4 regions of the Glutamicibacter bergerei genome follow, and region 3 is predicted to be linked to each of the others. Evidence: riboswitches for the same ligand, from Rfam matches in the RefSeq annotation. Region 3 holds a riboswitch; each other region holds the start of a gene.
The links. Region 3 has a riboswitch for S-adenosylmethionine ahead of ACX5K5_RS04150 (bifunctional o-acetylhomoserine/o-acetylserine sulfhydrylase). Riboswitches for the same ligand answer to the same signal wherever they lie in the genome.
Positions count from the first base shown of each region.

Region 1: linked by a shared signal. The riboswitch ahead of ACX5K5_RS01370 (ABC transporter substrate-binding protein) and the one ahead of ACX5K5_RS04150 (bifunctional o-acetylhomoserine/o-acetylserine sulfhydrylase) in region 3 are both predicted to bind S-adenosylmethionine.
Region 2: linked by a shared signal. The riboswitch ahead of ACX5K5_RS03210 (O-acetylhomoserine aminocarboxypropyltransferase/cysteine synthase family protein) and the one ahead of ACX5K5_RS04150 (bifunctional o-acetylhomoserine/o-acetylserine sulfhydrylase) in region 3 are both predicted to bind S-adenosylmethionine.
Region 4: linked by a shared signal. The riboswitch ahead of ACX5K5_RS01335 (acyl-CoA dehydrogenase family protein) and the one ahead of ACX5K5_RS04150 (bifunctional o-acetylhomoserine/o-acetylserine sulfhydrylase) in region 3 are both predicted to bind S-adenosylmethionine.

Region 1 is NZ_CM137131.1:287,929-291,683, forward strand. It holds gene ACX5K5_RS01360 (methionine ABC transporter permease) at 1-214, shown strand, start outside; gene ACX5K5_RS01365 (MetQ/NlpA family ABC transporter substrate-binding protein) at 240-1,151, shown strand; SAM riboswitch class I at 1,445-1,536, shown strand; gene ACX5K5_RS01370 (ABC transporter substrate-binding protein) at 1,658-3,295, shown strand; gene ACX5K5_RS01375 (ABC transporter permease) at 3,307-3,755, shown strand, end outside.
Region 2 is NZ_CM137131.1:687,788-691,542, reverse strand. It holds gene ACX5K5_RS03215 (cystathionine gamma-synthase) at 1-226, opposite strand, end outside; gene ACX5K5_RS03210 (O-acetylhomoserine aminocarboxypropyltransferase/cysteine synthase family protein) at 226-1,527, opposite strand; SAM riboswitch class I at 1,616-1,706, opposite strand; gene ACX5K5_RS03205 (LysR family transcriptional regulator) at 1,939-2,880, opposite strand; gene ACX5K5_RS03200 (DUF1852 domain-containing protein) at 3,003-3,755, shown strand, end outside.
Region 3 is NZ_CM137131.1:890,019-893,773, forward strand. It holds gene ACX5K5_RS04135 (CPBP family intramembrane glutamic endopeptidase) at 1-29, shown strand, start outside; gene ACX5K5_RS04140 (GNAT family acetyltransferase) at 92-502, shown strand; gene ACX5K5_RS04145 (VOC family protein) at 569-1,213, opposite strand; SAM riboswitch class IV at 1,388-1,505, shown strand; gene ACX5K5_RS04150 (bifunctional o-acetylhomoserine/o-acetylserine sulfhydrylase) at 1,598-2,941, shown strand; gene metX (homoserine O-acetyltransferase MetX) at 2,944-3,755, shown strand, end outside.
Region 4 is NZ_CM137131.1:278,375-282,129, forward strand. It holds gene acs (acetate--CoA ligase) at 1-1,255, opposite strand, end outside; gene ACX5K5_RS01330 (hypothetical protein) at 1,252-1,404, opposite strand; SAM riboswitch class I at 1,404-1,511, opposite strand; SAM riboswitch class I at 1,777-1,876, shown strand; gene ACX5K5_RS01335 (acyl-CoA dehydrogenase family protein) at 1,893-3,227, shown strand; gene ACX5K5_RS01340 (LLM class flavin-dependent oxidoreductase) at 3,291-3,755, shown strand, end outside.

The sequences.
Region 1 (3,755 bases), 600 kb from region 3:
CTCAGCGATCACACTGAACACCATCTCCATGGTCGAGTACTCGGCGATCGCCGGAACTATCGGAGCCGGTGGTATCGGATATCTTGCGGTGACCTACGGATACCAGCGTTTTGATATGAACGTCATGATTGCGACCATCCTCGCACTGATCGTGACCGTGCAAATAGTCCAATTCCTCGGCGACCGTATCGCCCGTGCGCTGGCACGCCCCTAAGCGCCCTCAAACAAACGAGAAGATCATGACAACTTCACCCAATGGCCACGTTCACGGCTTCACCCTTCGCAAAAACACCGCCAAGTTGCCCTGGACCATCGCCGCTTGCGCGACCATCGTGGCACTCGTACTTGGCGCACTTTTAGTACAGCAACGATCTACGCCCGCACTCGCAGCCAATCAGCCAAGCAAGACAAAGTTCAAGGTCCACTACGAACCAGCGATGGCCGGGGAAGAGCAGATACTGAAATACGTCGCCGAGAACATTGCACCGGACTACGGAATTGAAATTGAAGCCGTTGGGTTGCAGGATTCGATCCAGGCCAACCGCGCCGTGGCCGAGGGGCAATTCGATGCGACCATTTTTGAACACGAGTGGTACATGAAACAGTCTGCAGAGGCCGCCGGTGTTGATCTCACCGCAACCGTAGAGCTCTATCAGTGGGGCTTCGGGTTGTACTCCAGCCGGTATGGCTCGGTCGAGGAACTGCCCAAGGGGGCGACACTGCTACTTCCCAATGACGTCGCGAACCAGGGCCAGGCGCTCTGGCTGCTCGAACGCGAAGGTCTGCTCGGCCTGAACCCAGACATCGAACCACGCACTGCCAAAATGGCTGACGTGGTAGACAATCCGCATGAATTCAAGCTGAAGGAAGCGGAGCTGATGACCATGCCACGCATGCTTGACGACGTGGATGTCGCGATTGGTTATGTCTCACAGTTTGATGCCGGAAAAGTGGGTCGAGATAAAGGACTCCTGTTCCCTGAACCACCGAGGACTTTCGCCTCAAAGCTAATTTTTGGTACCAAATTCTCCAAGACCCCTGACGCTGCAAAACTGATTGAGGTCTTCTCCGACCCGCGGTTGCAGGAGTATCTGGAAAGCACGGAAGATCCCTTAGTGCACGGTGTACTGACTCCGGTATCGGCGAAGTAGCGTATCTGGCAACCAAGCCGAACTGAAAGGTCAGTTCGAACTATCTCGGTTCGAACTGACCTTAACTTTTAAGATTTTTCAGCTGAAATTAACGCGCAGTTTTGGAGTACCGTCAAGGAATAATTTGTAACAGCGTCACGAAGTGACTTATGACGAGATCTTGAGAAGAATGTGACGCGTTTTTCCGTGTCGAGCAGCTCGCAGATGGCTTCGTGACGCGTATATGACGTCATGGTTGGTCACACCATAGCCCCGGGCACAGACTTGAATTATTCGGAAAACACACCGAATGCTAACCATCCAGAGCGACTGAGAGACCTGGCTCGTTGACGTCGCAGCAACCGTCCTTTAGCAGGAGCGGTGCTAAGGCCAGGACCGATGGAGATTGCTAGATTTCGCAACGGTCCACACAGGGGAGAAGTCTGTCTTTTCCCTTCCCGCAACCTTGCGGTAGGGCCAGGATCTAGGCGTAATCCTCGGGAACTTACCGAGAGGAACACCAGAAAATGCGCAATAAGAACCTTGGTCTTAAGACCGTGGCGTTGCTGGCAGCAGTTGGATTAACGTTGACAGCCTGTGACGGAAGCAACGCAACGGGTCAAAGCTCCGATCCTACGACGGCCGCAGGTAGCGGAACGCCGGTGGAAGGCGGAACCTTTACCTTCGCGGAAGTCACCCCGATCAATAACTGGCAGACCCAGGCCGCACGATTCTATGAGAAGGCCAATGTGCTCAACTCGGTACTGGACCGGTTGACCTACTTTGACGTTGAATCCGGGAAAGTTGTGGGCTGGATTGCCTCGGACTTCACCGCGAATAAGACGCAAACGGAATTCACCTTTACTATCCGCGACGGTGTAACTTTTTCGGACGGCACGGACCTAGACGCCAAAGCAGTGCAAAAGAACCTAGATGCCCTGGGCTTAGGCATTAAATCGGCACAGATTCAGCCCAACGTAGATTTCGCCGCTTACAAAAGCTCCGAAGTTGTAGACAAGAACAAGGTCAAGGTGACGCTGAAGCGCCCGGATGCTAACTTCCTCCGTGCGACGTCTTCGGTCACTGCCGGGCTAGTCTCCCCGGAGACCCTGAAGCTGGATAACGCAGGACAAACAGCGATCGCGAAAATTGTTGGTTCCGGCCCGTTTGTCTTTGAATCCGAAAAAGCCGATGAAGAAGTTGTTTTTACCAGCCGGGATGATTACGCCTGGGCGCCAGAAACCGCAGCAAACCAGGCAGATGCCTACCTGGAAAAGTTGGTGATCAAATACCTGCCCGAGGTGGCCCACCGTGCTGGTGCCGCGCAATCAGGCCAGGTTGATCTGGTCCGCGGGCTGCAACCGGTAGACGAGGATGTGCTCAGCGCTGGCGGTGGCCAGGTATTGGCCGCGCAGGGCGTCGATCTGACAACTAATCACGCAGCGATACGCATCGGCTCAGGCAAGCTGGATGACCCGAAGGTGCGCCAGGCATTGCAGGTAGGTATCGACCGGCAGGCGTTGAAGGACACGGTGCTTTCTGACAGCTATGTCCTCGCCGGTTCGATCCTCAACCATCAGGCTCCAGGTTTTGTGGACCTTTCCGCAGAGCTTGGCTATGACCCGGAAAAATCCAAGTTGTTGCTCGAGGAGGCTGGCTGGAAGGTGGGTACGGATGGGATCCGTGAAAAGGACGGCAAGAAACTTGAAATCACAGTAGCCAGCTCGAATAACTCTGTGGTCATTAAGCCTGCTTTTGAACTGATTGAGCAGCAGTGGCGCCAGATCGGTGTTCAGCTGGTGAACCGTGCTGCAGATAATTCTTTCCTCACTAACGCCATGGTCGATGACCAGATCGAATTCTTCGGAACCAGGCAGTTTGCCTACGGAGGCCTGGGCCCGGTTTATGCACCGGCCACTAACAACCAGACCCTCAATGCAGACAAAGAACTGAACGACCTGTTCACCCGTGAGCAGGCGGCGACCACCGAGGAAGAACACCTGAAACTCGTGGAAGAAGAACAGCGTGAGCTGGTACTCGACAAGGCGCTGACCCTCGTGCTGTGGGATGAAGTGCAGGTATACGGCGCCAATAAGGACGCACATATCGACTTCACTTCCGGCACCGCACCAATCTTCCAGGGTGCTTGGAAGAGCAACGGTTAAGGAAACACATCATGGGTGGATACATTGCTAAACGCATAGGGCAGGCACTACTGGTGATTTTGTTGGCCTACACCGCAGTATTTCTGGCGGTGCAGGCATTGCCGAACGACCCGGTGACAATCTTCCTTTCCGCAGACTCCTCTGCCGATCCGGCCACCATCGCACAGATGAAGGCCTACTACGGATATGACCAGCCGCTGATCGTTCAGTATCTCAATCAGCTTGGCGGGCTATTCACCGGGGACTTGGGGTATTCGTTGTCCTCGGGGTCGGCGGTATCCACCCGCATCGGTGAGGTCATCGGCTCTACGTTGATCCTCGCCGGTAGCGCCTTCGCATTGGCCATTGTGCTCGCGGTGCTCTTGACCGCGGCAGCTAGCCTGTCGCGCAACAACACAGTGCGCAAAGCGTTGCTCAACTTGCCACCGTTGATGATTTCGATTCCCGTGTTCTGGCTTGG
Region 2 (3,755 bases), 200 kb from region 3:
CCGAGGCGAAGGAGAAGCCGGCGGTGCCGCCTTCCAGCGCGGTGAGCTGGGATTCGAACCCGTTGCGGGTGGGGTTCGAGCCGCGGGAGTATTCATGCCCGGAACGCAGCACGTTGATGCCGTCCTGGATGAAGGTGCTGGTCTGGTAGATCGGGGGCACGACCGCCCCGGTGTGCGGATCCTTGTGCTGGCCGGCGTGCACGGCGAGGGTGTTGAAGCCAGTCATCATGCTCCTTGGGTTTGTGGGGCCAGGGCCTGGTCCAATGCCAGATCCAGTGCCTGGGTGAGGTCGGCGAGCAGGTCGGCGGGGTCTTCCAGCCCGACCGACAGGCGCAGGGTGGAGGTGTTCAGGCCGGCGTCGGCCAGCTGCTGCTCCGAGAGCCGGCAGTGCGTCATGGTCGCCGGGTGGGAGACCATGGTGCGGGTGTCCCCCACATTCGCGGCCAGGGAAATCAGCTTGAGCCCATCGATTACCGGGGAAACCAGGGCCGGGTGGGCCAGCTCGATGGCCAGCACGCAGCCGGTGCCCTTCGGCGCCAGCGCCCGGGCCAGCTCGTGGCTGGGGTGCTCGGGCAGCGCAGGGTGGTGGATGGCGGCAATGCCCGGATACTCGGCAAGCGCGTCGATCAGCCTGGTGACGCTGCGCTGCACGTGGGCGGCGCGCACCGGCAGCGTCTCGATGCCTGCAAGGATGCCCTGGGCGCTGGCCGGGGCCAGGGTCGGGCCCAGATCGTGCAGGAACTTGGAACGCACCAGCATCGCATAGGCGGTCGGTCCGTGGCGCTCAAGCAGCGAGGTGTTGTTCAGACGCACCCGCGGGGCGGCGATCTGCGGCCAGCGGGCGGCATCGGAGAAGTCGAATTTCCCCGAGTCCACCACTACCCCGCCGAGCACCGAGCCGTGACCGGCCAGGCCCTTGGTGGCCGAGTGCACCACGATGTCGGCACCGAGTTCCAGAGGCCGAATATTCAGCGGGGTGGCCAGGGTGTTGTCGACCACCACCGGGATGTTGTGCTCGTGGGCGATCGCCGCGATGGCGGGCAGATCGGCCACGGTGCACAGCGGGTTGGAGACGGACTCCAAGAAGAACGCCCGGGTGTCCGACTCAATGGCAGCGGCCCAGGCGGACGGGTCGGCCTGGTCGACAAAGCTGATGCGGATGCCGAAGTCGGCGAAGGTGTCGGTGAACAGGTCCACGGTGCCGCCGTACAGCGAGGAAGAGGCCACAATGTGCTTGGGTCCCTGGGTCAGGGCCAGCAGGGACAAGGCCACGGCTGCCTGCCCGGTGGCGGTGGCCACCGCGTGGGCCCCGCCTTCCAGGGCGGCCACGCGCTGTTCGAGAATCGAAACGGTGGGGTTGCCGGTGCGCGAGTAGGTGAAGCCGGCCTGGCGCAGGGCGAACTTCTCGATCGCTTCGGCATGCGATGCGAATTGGTAGGCTGCGGAATTGTGCAGCGGCGGCAGCATCGGGCGGAAGTCTCCGCTCGGGCGGTACCCTGCGTGCACCGCGTCGGTTTCCTGGCTCATGGCTCCTCCTCGATTATCTGCGAGGGAGTGCACCGATTGGCATCGTGCGGCGGCACGAAGCACAGTACGCAAAAACGCGTTCGGAACTGCTCCATCGTTCCTGGCATTAGCACCTTTCGGTTTCCCGATGGTTGCTGCGACGTCAACGAGCCAGATCTCTTAGTCGCTCTTGATGGTTTGTTGTTCCTCCATGGTTGGCCATGGGACGCAAACGGTGCAAGCGGTATCGGGCGGCCGGCTTCATACAAGGCCGCCAGGCTTCATATGACTTCTCGTTGTCATGATGACGAGGTGGCCGGCAGCACTTTATGACGCGACCTTTTGAGATGAATCGGCGTGATGTAGAGGTTTTGTTGGAAGTTTGTGACGATGTGCCGGTGCTCGATGACCGGGGGTTACGCTGCTGGCGGCTCAGCCAAGCACTTCTACCCCGAAGCTGGCGACCACCGTTCGCACTTCTTGCAGGTAGCGCTGGGCCTGGTCGGTGAGCGGAATGGCAGCGTGATCAATCCAGCCGATCTCGATGCGCTCCTCGATCGCTAGCGGGATGGCCACGATGGAGGGGTCCAGCTCGTCGCTGATGATGCCGGTGGAGATCGTGTACCCGCCCAAGCCGATCATGAGGTTGAAGATGGTGGCGCGGTCCGAGACCTGGATTTCGCGTTGGCTGGAGCGCGTGGAGAGCACCTCCTCGGCGAAGTAGAAGGAATTATTCGCGCCCTGGTCGAAGGTCAGCCGGGGCAGGTCTTCGAGGTCTTCGAGCGTGACCTGGGTTCGGGTGGCCAGCGGGTTGCTGCGCGAGATGAAAATGTGCGGATCGGCCAGGAACAGCGGGTGGAAGACCAGCCGCGATTCGCGCAGCAGCTTGTCGATGACCTTCCGGTTGAAGTCGTTGCGGTACAGGATCCCGATGTCGCTGCGCAGCGTGCGCACGTCCTCGATGATCTGCTCGGTGCGGGTCTCGCGCAGCGAAAACTGGTACTCCTCGGCCCCGCTGGCCTGCACCATCCGCACGAAAGCGTCCACCGAAAAGGAGTAGTGCTGAGTGGAGACGCCCAGCAGCCGCCGGGCCGAGGGGCGACCGAGATAGCGGTGCTCAAGAAGCTCCACCTGTTCCAGGACCTGCCGGGCGTAGCCGAGGAATTCGGCGCCTTCGGCGGTGAGTGTCACTCCCCTGGCCGAGCGCATCAGCAAGGTGCGCCCCACCCGTGATTCAAGCTCCTTCATCGCTGAGGACATGCTGGGCTGTGCGACGTAAATCAGGTCGGCGGCAGCGGAGATCGAGCCCTCCGAGGCGACCGCCACGAAATAGCGAAGTTGCTGCAGTGTCAGACCATTCGTTCCCTGAACCATAGCCAGAGTCTATATGAATCCATAGTTATATCGAGTTACCCGATATCAAGAATCACCCTGCATGATTGACGCAACGACATCCCCTCGGCCTGCCCAGGCCTCCCAAATACAGATTGGCCGTCATGGCAGACGCATTAAATTTCAGCATTAGCACCACCAGATTCGACGAGAATTACTCCCCTTCGGCGAATTCTCGAACCACGACAAACTTCGCCAATTTGGCACGCGGAGAGCGTCGCGAAGAGAACCTTCGCAATGCCCTGACGATGATCAACCGTCGCTTCAATTCCCTGGCTCACTGGGACAATCCCCAGGGCGACCGTTACTCTCTGGAATTGGAAATCATTTCAGCAAATGTGCATTTTTCTGCCGATAATAACGATCAGGAATTCCCGCTTTTAGAAGTGCTTGAAACCACGATCGTGGATAAACTCACGGGTACTCGGTCCCAGGGCATGGTCGGCAATAATTTCTCTTCTTACGTCCGCGATTACGACTTCAGCGTCGTGCTCCCAGCATCTTGCAATGACAGCGGAGCTCCGGTGCTTCCAGAAGATTTTGGCGATCTCCACGGACAGCTCTTCCAGCATTTCTTGAACTCACAGGCATACCGTGAGCGTTTTGCCCAGCTGCCAGTGGTCTGCATCAGCGTCTCGACTTCCAAGACCTATTTCCGCACCGGCAATAGCCATCCGGTGCTCGGTTTGGAATACCAGCAGGATGAGAATTCATTGACCGATGCGTACTTCGGGAAAATGGGCTTGAGCGTCCGTTACTTCATGCCACCAGGTGCTGTTGCGCCACTGGCTTTCTACTTCCGTGGCGACCTGCTCAACGACTACACAAACCTTCAGCTGATCAGCCTCATCAGCACC
Region 3 (3,755 bases):
TCGGCCCCGCTATCGGTATCGGAGGCTAACCCCACAACGGCAAGCATTGCGCAATGGCAATAAACGACGTTTTCAACGGTACGTTTTACTTATGCAAATCAGTGAACTCAAACTGACCGAAATAGGCGAAGCAACAGCCCTGTGGCGGAGCGTCGAGCTTACGCGGCCATGGAATGATCCGGAGGCAGATGCACGTAAAACACTGGAGAATCAGAGCTCTACGATTCTTGCGGGACGTCATGAGCAAAGACTGGTAGCTACAGCCATGGTTGGGTTCGACGGACACCGAGGCTGGCTATATTACGTGGCGGTCCAACCCGGCATGCAGGGCCAGGGGTTTGGACAGGAGATTATGGGGGCAGCGTCGCGTTGGCTTGCTGAACAAGGGGTGCCCAAAGTACAGCTCATGGTGCGTACCGAGAACACTGATGTGATCGGATTTTACGAGCGGCTAGGCTACGAAGCTCAAGAAGTGGTGGTCCTAGGCAAAAGGCTTGGATAGTTGGAACGACAAAGGGTAGGCGAGGACGTTGCCGTCCGCACCTACCCTTTATTTCGACGTTCTTTGTTATAGCGTGACCAAACCATTGTCGGTTTCAAAGGTGACCGACAAGATGCCCGGAGTGCCGTTGGGTGCTTCGTATTCCATGCTCACCGCGCCAAGATTGACGTTCTCTGGCTGGCCTAGCCAGTCTAGGACGCGGTCGCGGGAACCAGCGATAGTGATGCTTTGAATCGCACCTACAGGCTCTAGAGCCTTCGAAGGGTGCAAATCCTCCGTTCCTGCGTCCCAGCGAAGCAAATACGGAACCTGCGGATCAGCGATGAGCCCCTTGATTCCAACTTGCTGCCAGGTGAGTTCGCGGCCGTCTGGGAACTTGCGGTTTCCCGGAACAGATTTACGTCCCAGCCGCTCTTCGGCGCTGGAGAGGTCTTCAACGGAAACGCACCATCCCATCCAGCCGCCGCCAAGCTCGGAGCGGGCTCGTACTGCCTGCCCAAACGGTGCTTTGTCGCTGGAAGGGTGGTTTAGAACTTCAACAACTTCTAGGTACTGGTTGTGCTTGAGCGGGAAAATTACATTCCGCGTTCCAAAACGCGGATGTACGCCCCCCTTGACGAATTCCAGGCCCAAAGCCTTGGAGATTCTTTCGGCGGTTGGCATGAGCCCATCGGGGCCACATGCGTAACTAACGTGATCTAGCCTCATCATGTGCCCCATCATGTCACTATGTGATCTCAGTCTCGACTTAGGCGACCCTAAGTGGTAATGGTGGGATCGAACAGTCTGCATAAATTTCTTCATTAAAGATCTATATGACCGATTGAGTCACGTTAAGCTATCTCATATTGCCAAATTCTTCGGCTATCGGGCAGACTTGAGTCAGGTCATGAGTCCCAGTAACAAGCCCCGGCTTACTGGGCGGCAACCCTCCGCCGCGGTGGGGTGCCCCGGGTGAAGACCTGGCCCTCGACGCACCAAGCGTTGAGGACAAGCGCGGGTTACCCCCTTCGAAAGCTCCTCGACGAGGAATTTGCCGTCGGTGTGTTTTTGAGTGGTGTACCCCCATAGTCGACAAACAATATGGAGGAAACCATGAGTAACAACTGGTCTTTTGAAACACGCCAGATCCATTCCGGGCAGCAACCAGATCCGGTCACCGGTGCGCGTGCCCTGCCGATTTTCCAAACCACGTCTTTTGTTTTCCCGAACGCCGAGAGCGCCGCGGCTCGCTTCGCACTGCAGGAGCTGGAGCCGATTTACACCCGTATCGGTAATCCAACGCAGGAAGCGGTCGAAAACCGTATCGCGGATCTTGAAGGCGGCGTCGGCGCACTGCTGGTCGCCTCGGGGCAGGCAGCAACCACCCTCGCAATTCTCAACTTGGCTCAGTCTGGAGACCACTTGGTGGCCAGCCCGAGCCTCTACGGTGGAACGCAGAACCTGCTCAAGCACACGCTGCGCAAGCTCGGTATCGAGGTCACCTTCGTGGCGGATCCAGACAACTTGGATCAGTGGCGTGCAGCGGTGAAGCCAAATACCAAGGCCTTCTTCGGTGAAGTCGTCTCCAACCCGCGCCAAGACATTTTGGACATCGAGGGAGTCTCACAGATTGCCCATGAGGTCGGGGTTCCACTGCTGGTTGATAACACCTTGGCAACCCCATATCTGATCCGCCCCATCGAGTGGGGCGCGGATATCGTCATCCACTCGGCCACCAAGTACCTCGGTGGTCACGGCACCGCCATTGCCGGCGTAATCGTGGACTCGGGCAAATTTGATTTTGCGAAGGATCCGGAACGTTTCCCGGACTTCAACACCCCCGATGAGTCCTACAACGGTTTGGTGTTCGCCCGCGATCTGGGCGTTGATGGCATCCTTGGTGCCAATCTTGCCTACATTCTGAAGGCTCGCGTGCAGTTGCTCCGCGATCTGGGCGCGGCTGTCGCACCGTTTAATGCTTTCCTTATTGCTCAAGGTCTGGAGACTTTGTCTCTGCGTATCGAGCGTCACGTGCAAAACGCGAAGGAAGTAGCCGTCTGGCTTGAAAGCCAGGAGCAGGTTGAAAAGGTCGCTTACGCTGGCCTGCCTTCCTCGCCGTGGTTTGAACGCGGACAGAAGTACTCGGCAAAGGGTGTCGGCGCGATTATTGCCTTCGATATTGCTGGTGGACTCGAAGCTGGCAAGGCTTTTGTGGATGCGCTGGAGCTGCATTCACATGTGGCCAACCTCGGTGACGTTCGTTCGCTCGTCATCCACCCGGCGTCGACCACCCACGCGCAATTGACCGAAGACGAACGTCTGGCCGCCGGTGTGCGTCCGGGCCTCGTTCGGTTGAGTGTGGGACTTGAAAACATCAAGGATATTCTCGCTGATCTGCAACTTGGTTTTGCTGCCACTAAGCAGCTCTCTCACCAGGAATTGCAGGAAACCCTTTAGGCATGGCATCCATAGTGACTACCGAAGAAACTCTGCCATCGCAGGAACTTACCGACGGGCAAGACGGCATTTTGCGTCGTGCGTTCGTGGGGGAGTACACCTTCGAAACCGGTGGCTACCTACCGCAGATCGAGTTGGCCTACGAAACATGGGGCCAGCTTAACGCGGAGGGGACCAACGCGGTGCTGGTGAAGCACGCGTTGACCGGTGATGCGCACGTATCGCGCGGAGATTCGCAGACCCCGGGCTGGTGGGAAGATTTTGTCGGCCCCGGGCTAACTGTTGATACCGACAAGTATTTTGTCGTGGCCATCAACATCATCGGTGGTTGCAATGGGTCCACCGGACCTAGTTCGCCAGATGAGCACGGCAACGCCTGGGGTTCACGCTTCCCCTTTATTACCATCAAGGATTCCGTGCGCCTCGAAGCGCGGTTGGCCGACCTGCTCGGGGTGCACTCCTGGCATACGGTCATCGGCGGTTCCATGGGTGGGGCACGAGCCCTTGAATGGGCGGTTGAATTCCCGCAACGCGTAAAGAACGTGGTGGTGATGGCCTCCACGGCGCAAGCCACGGCAGAACAGATCGCTTTTGCGCAGGTGCAGACCGAGGCCATTCGCCTCGATCCCAACTTTGCGCAGGGCGACTACTATGCCAACGGAGTGCGCCCGGATGCCGGATTGGGCCTGGCTCGACGCCTGGCGCATATTACCTATCGTTCGGAGGCTGAGCTTGAAGCGCGGTTTGCGCGTAATGCGCAGACCGGCGAACAGCCGTTTGTTACAACACGCGGCCCACGCGGCCGATACCAGGT
Region 4 (3,755 bases), 610 kb from region 3:
GCGAAAGTACTGTAGCTCCTGACTCGGACTGCCACCAGGTGTCAACCATCGGGATCCCGTGCTCGGTGTCTCGTCCCACCTGGGCGCGTAGCCAACGCCACGCTTCGGGATTGACCGCTTCGCCCACGGTGCCGCCCACACGAAGTGAGGACAAATCGTAATTGTCCGGAATGCCGTCGGGGAACCAACCCATCAGCGAGCGGACCAGTGTGGGTGCAGTGTAGTAACTGGTGACCTTGTAGCGCTCGATAATTTCAAAGTGGCGTCCGGGATGCGGTGCGTTAGGCACACCCTCGTAGATCACCTGGGTGACACCGTTGGCTAGTGGCCCATAAATTTCATAAGTATGTGCGGTAACCCAAGCCAAATCCGCGGTGCACCAGTGCACGTCATCGGAGCGCTGAGACTCATCAGGATTGCCGAACAAAAGATTGTGGCTATAAGCAGCCTGAGTGAGGTAACCGCCGGTGGTGTGCACCAGCCCCTTAGGCTGTCCGGTAGTTCCCGAGGTGTACATGATGAACAGCGGCGTCTCAGAGTCGAAGGCTTCGGCTTTGTGGTGCGTGGGCTGGTTCTCTACCGTTTCGTGCCACCACAGGTCGCGTCCTTCGGTCCAAGGAATGTCGTCCCCGGTGCGCTGAATAACCAGCACCTTTTCAATGTCATTTTCTCCGGAGACCGCAATATCGGCATTGGTTTTGACGGGAACCGAGATCCCACGACGGAATTGACCGTCGGTGGTCACCAGCAGCTTCGCTTTGGTGTCTTCCACACGAAATTTGAGTGCCTCCGCGGAGAAACCTCCGAAGACCAGTGAATGGATCGCGCCGATACGGGCGCAGGCCAGGGTGATCACAATTGTTTCGATGAGCACCGGTAGGTAGATGACCACGCGGTCACCCTTGGTAATACCGAGTTCCAATAGCGCGTTGGCCGCTTGGCTAACGCGATCTTGCAGGTTTTGGTAGGTCACCGCAATGCGATCGCCAGGCTCGCCCTCAAAGTAGAGCGCGACCTTGTCGCCATTTCCGGATTCCACGTGGCGGTCCGCGCAGTTCACGGCGGCGTTGAGCTTGCCACCGAGGTACCAAGAGATCTGTGGTCCACGCTTTGCTTGTGGGTCCGCGGCAATGATCTGGCTAGTGGTGTGCCATTTGGTGTCCCAGTCGAGCAAGTTTGCTGCTTCGTCCCAGAACTCCTGACGGTTCTCGGTGCCAGCAGGTGAGGTTGTAGTGGGCAACTTGGTGATAGTCATTGCGTTTCCTTGAAAAGTTTGGGGCTGCTGTTCCTGCGGTGCTTACGTGCGCGTTGTTTAGCTAGCGGGTGTCCAGTTGCTGGCACATCATCGAGCAACTTCTTCGAGTAAGCCAGCTGGGGCAGGGCAATATGAAAACCATGATTCATCTCCATCGTTCCTGGCGGTAGCACCGGCCACACATCTATTTACAAATCGTGTGTGGTGGTTGCTGCGGCGTCACAGAGCCAGATCTCTTGGCCGCTCGGGATGGTTATATGACCATTACAGGCTTTCGAACGAATTCAATGCAAATCCGTCGTAATATGAAAAATATTCGATAACTACGTCACATCATCAAGATGTTTCGATTTTTATTTCATCAACAACGTATTTGGCTGAAAAATCGCGAAACGCTGGGTGTGGCGTTCGACTATGCCGGATAAGTGGAGTCCTTGATGCAATTCAAGGGTCATGCCAGCACGAAGAAATATGACTTGCCGGGTTGAAGGCAACGTAATTCTCAGGCTACAAATGATTACGAACCATCCAGAGCGACCGAGAGATTTGGCTCGAAGACGTCGCAGCAACCACCCACCATTTTTTGGCCCGGGACGGTGCTACAGCCAGAACCGATGGAAAGAATAGAGGACTTTTGATGTCATTTGGCGATTTAGCTGGCGACTTTAATGCGCTTAGCGATCCGTCTGTGGCCGGTAACGCTGCGGAGCTTGATGAGCTGCCTGTAGAGCTACCCACACGACAATTGCTCAAAATAACTCCAGGTTCTGGCGCAGATGAACAGTATGAACGACTTGCAGATATCTTCCGTCCCGTCTTCGCACAGATTGCCGCCGGGTCTAGTGAGCGTGACCGGCAACGGATACTCCCCTTCGAACAGGTCGGGCTGCTTAATCGTGAACGCTTCGGCGCGTTGCGACTATCCATTGCCGAAGGTGGTCATGGCGCACGGCTAAGCGATGTGTTTCGGTTGCTTATTGAGCTAGCCGAAGCTGATTCGCACGTGGCACAACTCTGGAGAGCCCATATTGCCTTCGTAGAAAATGTGGTGCGCTTAGAAGACCAAGTGCTACGCAGCAAGTGGACTACGCGAATCAGCGCCGGCCAGATCGTTGGCAATGCTTATACCGAAGAGGGCGGAAACGCGCTGGGCGTACTGAACACGAAGGTAACTGAGCAAGACTCGCGGTGGTTGGTCAACGGCCGCAAATTTTATTGCACCGGTACCATTTTTGCGGACTGGACCACCGTTGCGGTAGCCCACCCAGAGATCCCTGGTCGCCAGATCGCCGTGGTTTCAACGCAACACAGTGGTGTGAAGATCCTTGATGACTGGGACGGGTTTGGTCAGCAGCTGACCGGTACCGGCAGTACCGAATTCCACAATGTTCCGGTGGATACCTTCATGCCCGAAGATCCCACCGACCCGGAGGCCGCAATCTTCCAGCTGGTACTCATGGCGGTGCAAGCCGGAATTGGTCGGGCCGCACTAAACGACCTGCGATCTTCGGTTCAGGCACGTACCCGCAGCTTCAGTACCGGAACAGGGGTTCCGGTACACCGCGAACCACAGGTACTGCAGCTGGTCGGTGAGGTATCCGCCGAAGTTTTTGCCGCCGACTCCGTGGTCATGGGGGCGGTGCTGGAAGTCGAATCGGCGATGGCCGATGCGAACCTGAACTCCGAGGAACGCTTCGCCGTGTGCGAGCTGGCGGCAAACCGCGCCCAGACCATTGTGCAGCCCTTGGTGATCGGGGCGACGAGCAAACTCTTTGACGGGCTCGGGGCATCGGCTACACGCAACAGCTGCAACATGGACCGGCATTGGCGCAACGCACGCACCATCGCAACGCATAACCCGGCAATTTATAAGGCACGCATCGTAGGGGACTACGAGATCAATGGGGTGCAACCCCAACGGCTCTCGGTCACCGGAACGGTTTCTGGAACACCACAATTTTCTGGAAGCTAAACAAGTTTTTTGAACGCACCGTTAGATTTACAAGATTTCATTTCCATGGATAGGGGTACACCAATGAGCGAGAACAAGCGCGAAATCCTTTTTAACGCCTTCGACATGAACTGCGTGGCTCACCAGTCACCAGGACTGTGGCGTCACCCGGCTGACAAGGCCTCGACCTACAAGACCCTGGGTTACTGGACACACCTGGCCAAGGTGCTGGAAAAGGGCAAGTTCGACGGACTGTTCCTCGCCGATGTGCTGGGCACCTACGACGTGTACAAGGGCTCCAACGAAAGCCCACTACGCACCGGCGCGCAGGCTCCGGTCAACGATCCGATGATGCTGGTTTCAGCGATGGCCGCAGTCACCGAGAACCTCGGTTTTGGTGTCACCGCTGGCACCGCCTATGAGCACCCATATGCTTTCGCCCGCCGTTTGGCCACCCTGGACCACCTGACCGAAGGCCGTGTGGGCTGGAACGTAGTCACCGGTTATCTGCCGTCCGCTGCCCGGAACATGGGCCAGGAAGACCAGATG